DNA from 2 places in the Acidovorax radicis genome. Region 1 is predicted to be linked to the other one. Evidence: riboswitches for the same ligand, from Rfam matches in the RefSeq annotation. Region 1 holds a riboswitch; the other holds the start of a gene.
The links. Region 1 has a riboswitch for S-adenosylhomocysteine ahead of ahcY (adenosylhomocysteinase). Riboswitches for the same ligand answer to the same signal wherever they lie in the genome.

Region 1 (3,694 bases):
GTCACGACCTTGTAGCCTTCCATCGCTGCCTGCAGGGCGTTGATCGGGTCGATTTCGGTCACCCAGACTTGCGCGCTCAGTGCACGCAGCGCCTGGGCCGAGCCCTTGCCCACGTCGCCGTAACCCGCCACACAAGCGACCTTTCCAGCGATCATCACGTCGGTGGCGCGCTTGATGCCATCCACCAGAGACTCGCGGCAGCCATACAGGTTGTCGAACTTGCTCTTGGTGACCGAGTCGTTCACATTGATCGCGCGGAACAGCAATGTGCCCTTGGCCGACATTTCGTTCAGGCGGTGCACGCCCGTCGTCGTTTCTTCGGTCACGCCAATGATCTCGGCCGACTTGCGTGTGTACCAGGTGGCATCCACCGCCAGCTTGGCGCGAATGGCGGCGAAGAGGATGGTTTCTTCTTCACTGGTGGGCTTGTCCAGCACCGACAGGTCCTTCTCGGCCTTCTGTCCCAGATGCATCAGCATGGTGGCATCGCCGCCGTCGTCCAGGATCATGTTCGGGCCTTCGCCTTCAGCGCCCTTGGCACCGAACTCGAAAATACGGTGCGTGTAATCCCAGTAATCGGCCAGCGACTCACCCTTGACGGCGAACACCGGCGTGCCATTGGCAGCAATGGCAGCGGCGGCGTGGTCCTGGGTGCTGAAAATGTTGCATGACGCCCAGCGCACCTTGGCGCCGAGCGCTTGCAGCGTCTCGATCAGCACAGCGGTCTGGATGGTCATGTGCAGGCTGCCGGTGATACGGGCGCCCTTCAGGGGCTGGCTGGCAGCAAATTCTTCACGGATAGCCATCAGGCCCGGCATTTCGGTTTCGGCGATGCGGATTTCCTTGTGGCCCCAAGCGGCCAGGCCGATGTCGGTGATGCTGCAGTCGGTGTTGACCGGGGCGTTGACGCGTGCGTTCATGATGGTGTGCTCCAAAGCGTGTTTGAAAAACCACTGATCGGGGTGTGAAAAGCTCACCACACGAGAAGTGGATGAGCGTCGTTGCTGAATGACTCCGAGCCTCACGCCCCGCCTTTGCTGGGGGCGCTGCAACGCTCCTCGGATCGGCGCATTATAAAAGCACCGGCGCACCGCAGGCCATCGGCACGCACACTCACTCCCCATTCACACCATTTCCTGCGCGGTGCATCTGCGTGCCCACCCCCATTTGCCGCGTGCGAACCTTGCGCAGGCCCATGCTGCAACGGTTTAGCGCGGATCGCGGAGAACGGGGCGCGGGTGCCCGGTAAAATCCGCGCATCCGGGCGCCTGTGCGCCTACCGCGCCACCTGCCGCAGTGCACGCCCCGACCTTCTTCTGGAAATCCCCCTGTGTCTTACGCCTCCGAAACCCGGCGCCGCCGCACCTTTGCCATCATTTCCCACCCCGACGCCGGTAAAACGACGCTGACGGAAAAGCTGCTGCTGTTCTCGGGCGCGATCCAGATCGCCGGCGCCGTCAAGGGCCGCAAAGCAAGCCGCCACGCAACCTCCGACTGGATGGAGATCGAAAAGCAGCGCGGCATCTCAGTGGCCTCGTCGGTCATGCAGATGCTCTACCGCGACCATGTGATCAACCTGCTCGACACGCCCGGCCACAAGGACTTCTCGGAAGACACCTACCGCGTGCTCACGGCCGTGGACTCGGCCCTGATGGTGATCGACGCCGCCAACGGCGTGGAAGCGCAAACGCGCCGCCTGATCGAGGTCTGCCGCCAGCGCGATACCCCCATCATCACCTTCGTCAACAAAATGGACCGCGAGGTGCGCGACCCGCTCGACATCCTCGACGAGGTCGAGCGCGAACTCGGCATGCCCTGCTGCCCCATCACCTGGCCCGTAGGCCAGGGCAAGAGTTTTGGCGGCATCATCAATCTGCGCACGCAGACCATGACCGTGTTCACGCCGGGCAGCGATCGCGGCCCCAAAGACTTCGAAGTGGTGCCACTGACCGAGGCCGATCGACTGCGCAAGCGCTTTGGACCGTCGTTTGACGATGCACTCGAGAGCATGGAACTGGCCGTCGGGGCGTCTGCCGCCTGGAACCACGAAGACTTCCTGGCGGGCAAACTCACGCCCGTGTTTTTCGGCTCTGGCGTGAACAACTTCGGTGTCATGGAGGTGTTGGACGCCGTGGTGGACATGTCGCCCCCGCCCGGCCCGCGCATCAGCACGCTGCAAGTCAACAAGCAGCCGGTGGTCAAGACCATCCAGCCCGAGGACGAAGGCTTTGCCGGCGTGGTCTTCAAGGTGCAGGCCAACATGGACGCCAACCACCGCGACCGCATCGCATTTGTGCGCGTGGCCTCGGGCAAATACATGCCCGGCATGAAACTCAAGGTGCAACGCACCGGCAAAGAACTGCGTCCCACCTCGGTGGTGACTTTCATGAGCCAGCGCCGCGAAGCCGTCGAAGAAGCCTTTGCAGGCGACATCATCGGCTTCACCACCCACGGCGGCGTGCAGTTGGGAGACACCATTACCGACGGCGCCAACCTGCAGTTCACCGGCCTGCCCTTCTTCGCGCCCGAAATGTTCATGACCGTGGTGCTCAAGAACCCGTTGCGCACCAAGCAGCTACAGCAGGGCCTCGCCCAGCTGGGCGAGGAAGGCGCCATCCAGGTCTTCAAGCCCGACGCCGGCGGCAACATGCTGCTGGGCGCCGTGGGGCAACTGCAGTTTGAAGTGGTGCAACACCGCCTCAAGGCCGAATACGACGCCGACGTGCGCCTGGAAGGCTGTCAGTACACCGGTGCGCGCTGGATCACGGCCGATAACGCGGTCGACCTGCGCGCCTTCACCGACGCCTACCCCCTGCGCCTGGCGCACGATGCAGCGGACACGCTGGCGTATCTGTGCACCTCGCCGTATGACGTTCGGCTGGCACAGGAGCGGTTTCCGAAGATTCATTTTCATCCGCTGCGGGAGCATGCGGGGTTGGCGCTGCAGGCCAATGCTTGACCGTTCCCTACCATGAGCACAGCACAATCGTCCGCGCAAGCCCCACATACCGGAAACAATTTCGACGCCATCCGCATTTTTGCGGCTTGCATGGTGCTGATCAGTCATCAATACGCCCTGACTGGTCAGACGGAGCCCTCTTTTTTTGGCATCCATAGCGTTGGCGGACTCGCGGTCACCATCTTCTTTGTTATCAGCGGTTATTTGGTCGCCGCCAGTTGGCAACGGGACCCGAACATATGGCGATTTGCTTTGCGGCGCTTTCTACGTATCTGGCCCGCGTTGACGTTCTGCATCGTCACCACCGCCTACGTACTCGGTGCTTGGGTCACGGAATTGCCACTAACTGAATACCTGACGCACAGAGCCACAGCGAACTACCTGTATGGCGTTTGGATGAAGGTCCACTTCGTATTGCCGGGGGTTTTTGAGAACAATCCCTACCCACTCAGTGTGAACGGCTCACTTTGGACAATTCCCATTGAAGTACGCTGCTACGTATTCCTCGGGTTGGCGGGGTTGATCGGGCTGCTCAAATATCGCCTCGTTTTCCTTTCATGTGTTGCACTTCTCATATCCTGGTTCCTAATCCGCAGTAATGCAGATTTGATCGGCACCGTTAACTACGGGAAAGAACTCAGCGCATTTTTCCTCGCTGGCGCCGCATTGCAAGCGCTAGAGCCTTATTGGAGTCGAAGGCCTGCCCTTTGGGCTGCCGCCATCGGCGCCATCTTC
Region 2 (3,694 bases), 960 kb from region 1:
TCGAGATCAAGGTGATTGCGAAGCTGCCGTAACTCGGCGGAAGACGCGGCTCTGGCAGAAACCAAAAGGCGCATCCGCAGAGCCATTTATCAAGCCAAATTGGCCTTAAGCGCTTTATTGATAAGCGCCAACAGCTACACAATCAATAGCATCACAGAATAGGCGCCAGCAGCCGCGCCAACACCGCCTCATCCATGCCCCGGCGTTCGGCCATGTCGTGCAGCTGGTCCTCACCAATCTTGCCCACGTTGAAATACACGCTGTCCGGGTGGCCGATGTAGAAGCCGCTCACGCTGGCGGCGGGCATCATGGCCAGGCTTTCGGTGAGTTGCATGCCGATGTCTTCGCACTGCAGCACACGAAAGAGGTCGGTCTTGGCACTGTGGTCGGGGCAGGCGGGATAGCCGGGCGCTGGGCGGATGCCTTGGTATTTCTCGGCAATCATGTCGGCGCTGCCAAGATTTTCGTTGGCGGCGTAGCCCCACAGGTCCGTGCGCACGCGCTGGTGCAGGCACTCGGCAAAGGCCTCGGCCAGGCGGTCGGCGAGGCTCTTGAACAGGATGGCGGAGTAGTCGTCAAAGGCGTCGATAAAGGCCTTCTCGCGCTTTTCCACTCCCAGGCCACCGGTCACGGCGAACATGCCGGCATAGTCGGCAATGCCGCTGCTTTTGGGGGCCACAAAGTCGGCGAGGCACCGGCTGGGGCGCGTCACGCCGTCGATGACGTGTTTCTCGGCCTGCTGGCGCAGGCCATACCAGGTCATGGCGACCTCGGTGCGCGATTCGTCGGTGTAGAACTCGATGTCGTCATCGTTGACGGAATTGGCGGGGTACAGCGCCAACACACCCGACGCCGTGAGCCAGCGGCCTTCAATGATTTTTTTCAGCATGGCCTGGCCGTCGGCAAACACGCGCGTGGCCTCTTCGCCCACGATCTCGTCTTGGAGGATGGCGGGGTACGGGCCGGCCAGGTCCCAGGTCTGAAAGAAAGGGCCCCAGTCGATGTATTTGGCCAGCTCGGCCAGGTCGAAATTACTGAACACCCGGCGGCCCAGCGCGCGCGGCACAGTGGGCTGGTAATGGCTCCAGTCCACCGGGGTCTTGTTGGCGCGGATCTTGGTCAGGGGCCACAGCGGGGTCTGCTTTCTGTTGGCGTGCTGGGTGCGCACCTTGTCGTAGTCGGCGTTGACCTCTGCCACGTAGCTCTCGACGCCATCGCCCAGCAGGCTCTGCGCCACGCTCACGCTGCGCGAGGCGTCGGGCACATAGACCACGGGGCCTTCGTAGTGCGGGGCGATCTTGACGGCGGTGTGCACACGGCTGCAGGTGGCGCCGCCGATGAGCAGCGGGATTTTCTTGATGCGAAAGTGCTCGTCCTTCTGCATCTCGCCCGCCACGTACTGCATCTCTTCGAGGCTGGGGGTGATCAGGCCTGACAGGCCCACGATGTCGGCCCCTTCGACCTTGGCGCGTGCCAGGATCTCGTGGCAGGGCACCATCACGCCCATGTTCACCACTTCGAAGTTGTTGCACTGCAAGACCACGGTGACGATGTTCTTGCCAATGTCGTGCACGTCACCCTTGACGGTGGCGATGATGATCTTGCCCTTGCTGCGCACGTCGCGCCCGGCGGCTTCGTCCTGGCGTTTTTCTTCTTCGATGTAGGGAATGAGGTGGGCCACGGCAGACTTCATCACGCGGGCGCTTTTCACCACCTGGGGCAAAAACATCTTGCCGGCGCCAAACAGGTCGCCCACCACGTTCATGCCGTCCATGAGCGGGCCTTCAATGACGTGCAGCGGGCGGCCGCCCTTGGCCAGGATGGCGCGGTAAGCCTCTTCGGTGTCTTCGGTGATGAAGTCGGTGATGCCATGCACCAGCGCGTGCGACAGGCGCTCACCCACGGTCTTGGGGTGCTCGGGCGTTCCGCGCCATTCGAGCTTCTTGCTCTCGTCCTTGGCGCCGCTCTTGGCGGTTTCGGCGATCTCCACCAGGCGCTCACCCGCGTCGGGGCGGCGGTTGAGCACCACGTCTTCCACACGCTCACGCAGCACGGGCTCCAGGTCGTCGTACACGCCCACCATGCCCGCGTTGACGATGCCCATGTCCATGCCCGCCTGGATGGCGTGGTACAGGAACACCGTGTGGATGGCCTCGCGCACCGGGTCGTTGCCGCGGAAGCTGAACGACACATTCGACACGCCGCCCGACACCTTGGCCCCCGGCAGGTGCTGCTTGATCCAGCGCACAGCCTCGATGAAGTCGACCGCGTAGTTGTTGTGCTCTTCGATGCCGGTGGCCACGGCAAAGATGTTGGGGTCGAAGATGATGTCTTCGGGCGCAAAGCCCACTTCATCGACCAGGATGCGGTAGGCGCGCTCACAGATCTCGATCTTGCGCGCATAGGTGTCGGCCTGGCCTTGTTCGTCGAACGCCATCACCACGGCCGCCGCCCCATAGCGCTTGACGAGCTTGGCCTGGCGCTTGAACGCCTCGACGCCTTCTTTCATGCTGATGGAGTTGACGATGCCCTTGCCCTGGATGCAGCGCAGCCCGGCCTCGATCACCTCCCACTTGGAGCTGTCCACCATGATGGGCACACGCGCAATGTCGGGCTCGGACGCGATCAGCTGCAGAAAACGCACCATGGCCGCCTTGCTGTCGAGCATGGCCTCGTCCATGTTGATGTCGATGACCTGCGCGCCGTTCTCGACCTGCTGGCGCGCCACGGCCAGGGCCTCTTCGTACTGGCCGTTCAGGATCATGCGCGCAAACGCCTTGGAACCCGTGACGTTGGTGCGCTCGCCGATGTTGACGAACAGGCTGCCCTCGCCAATGGAGACGGGCTCCAGGCCGGACAGCTTCATGGGGGGGGGAGATACAGCGGACAAAACAGCAGACATAAGGCTCACCTGCGCAATCGGTTATTTGAAACAGGTGAGCGTCGTTCAATCGTGGCGGCCAAATCCTGCCCGAGCCTGACGGCACCGCCGAAGATGGTCGGCGGGCGTTGCAACGCTCCTCGGGGGGACGGCGGATTTTAAGGGAATGCAGAACCATGCCAGCGCCCCGCCTGCATAAGGCCCTGCGCGCGCCGTTGTTCGACGCTGCCCGGTTGCGCCGCAGTCGCTGCGGGTTCTCTTAGCCGTTTTCACCCACTCCGCTTTGATCGCCCAGCGCACGCAGTTTGCGATAGAGCGTGCGGGTGCTGATACCCAACGCCCGCGCCAGCTCCTGGCGTGTTGCGGCCGTGGTGCTCAGGGCCAAGCGCAGTGCCGCGTCTTCCACGCTGCGCAGCGTGGCATCGCGCCGTGCGTGGGATGCGTGAGGCCCGGCCGCGCCCTGGAATACCCCCACAAGCGCCTGTGCACCGCTGCCGTCGAAGGCATCGAAGGCGAGCGACCGTTCGATGGTGGGCGCGGTCACGATGGCGCCGTCTGTCAGCAGGGCGGCGCGCTCCAGCACGTTGCGCAGCTCGCGCACATTGCCCGGAAAGGGATGTTGCGCCAGGCGGCGCATGGCGGCGGGGGCCATGGCGAGCGCGCGGCCTGGTGCCACGCGCTCGAGCAGGGCGTGGGCCAGCAGGGCGATGTCTTCGGCCCGGTCACGCAATGCGGGCAGCAGGATAGGGAAGGTGCTGAGCCGGTAATACAGGTCTTCGCGAAACCGCCCCTCGGCCACCATGGCCTTGAGGT

Region 2: another riboswitch for S-adenosylhomocysteine. It lies ahead of metH (methionine synthase); the one in region 1 lies ahead of ahcY (adenosylhomocysteinase).

The regions. Positions count from the first base shown of each region.
Region 1 covers NZ_CP075184.1:4,289,610-4,293,303, forward strand. The annotation lists gene ahcY (adenosylhomocysteinase) at 1-920, opposite strand, end outside; S-adenosyl-L-homocysteine riboswitch at 987-1,066, opposite strand; gene KI609_RS19625 (peptide chain release factor 3) at 1,331-2,959, shown strand; gene KI609_RS19630 (acyltransferase family protein) at 2,972-3,694, shown strand, end outside.
Region 2 covers NZ_CP075184.1:250,835-254,528, reverse strand. The annotation lists gene KI609_RS01095 (RidA family protein) at 1-32, shown strand, start outside; gene metH (methionine synthase) at 152-2,866, opposite strand; S-adenosyl-L-homocysteine riboswitch at 2,932-3,029, opposite strand; gene KI609_RS01085 (sigma-54 interaction domain-containing protein) at 3,141-3,694, opposite strand, start outside.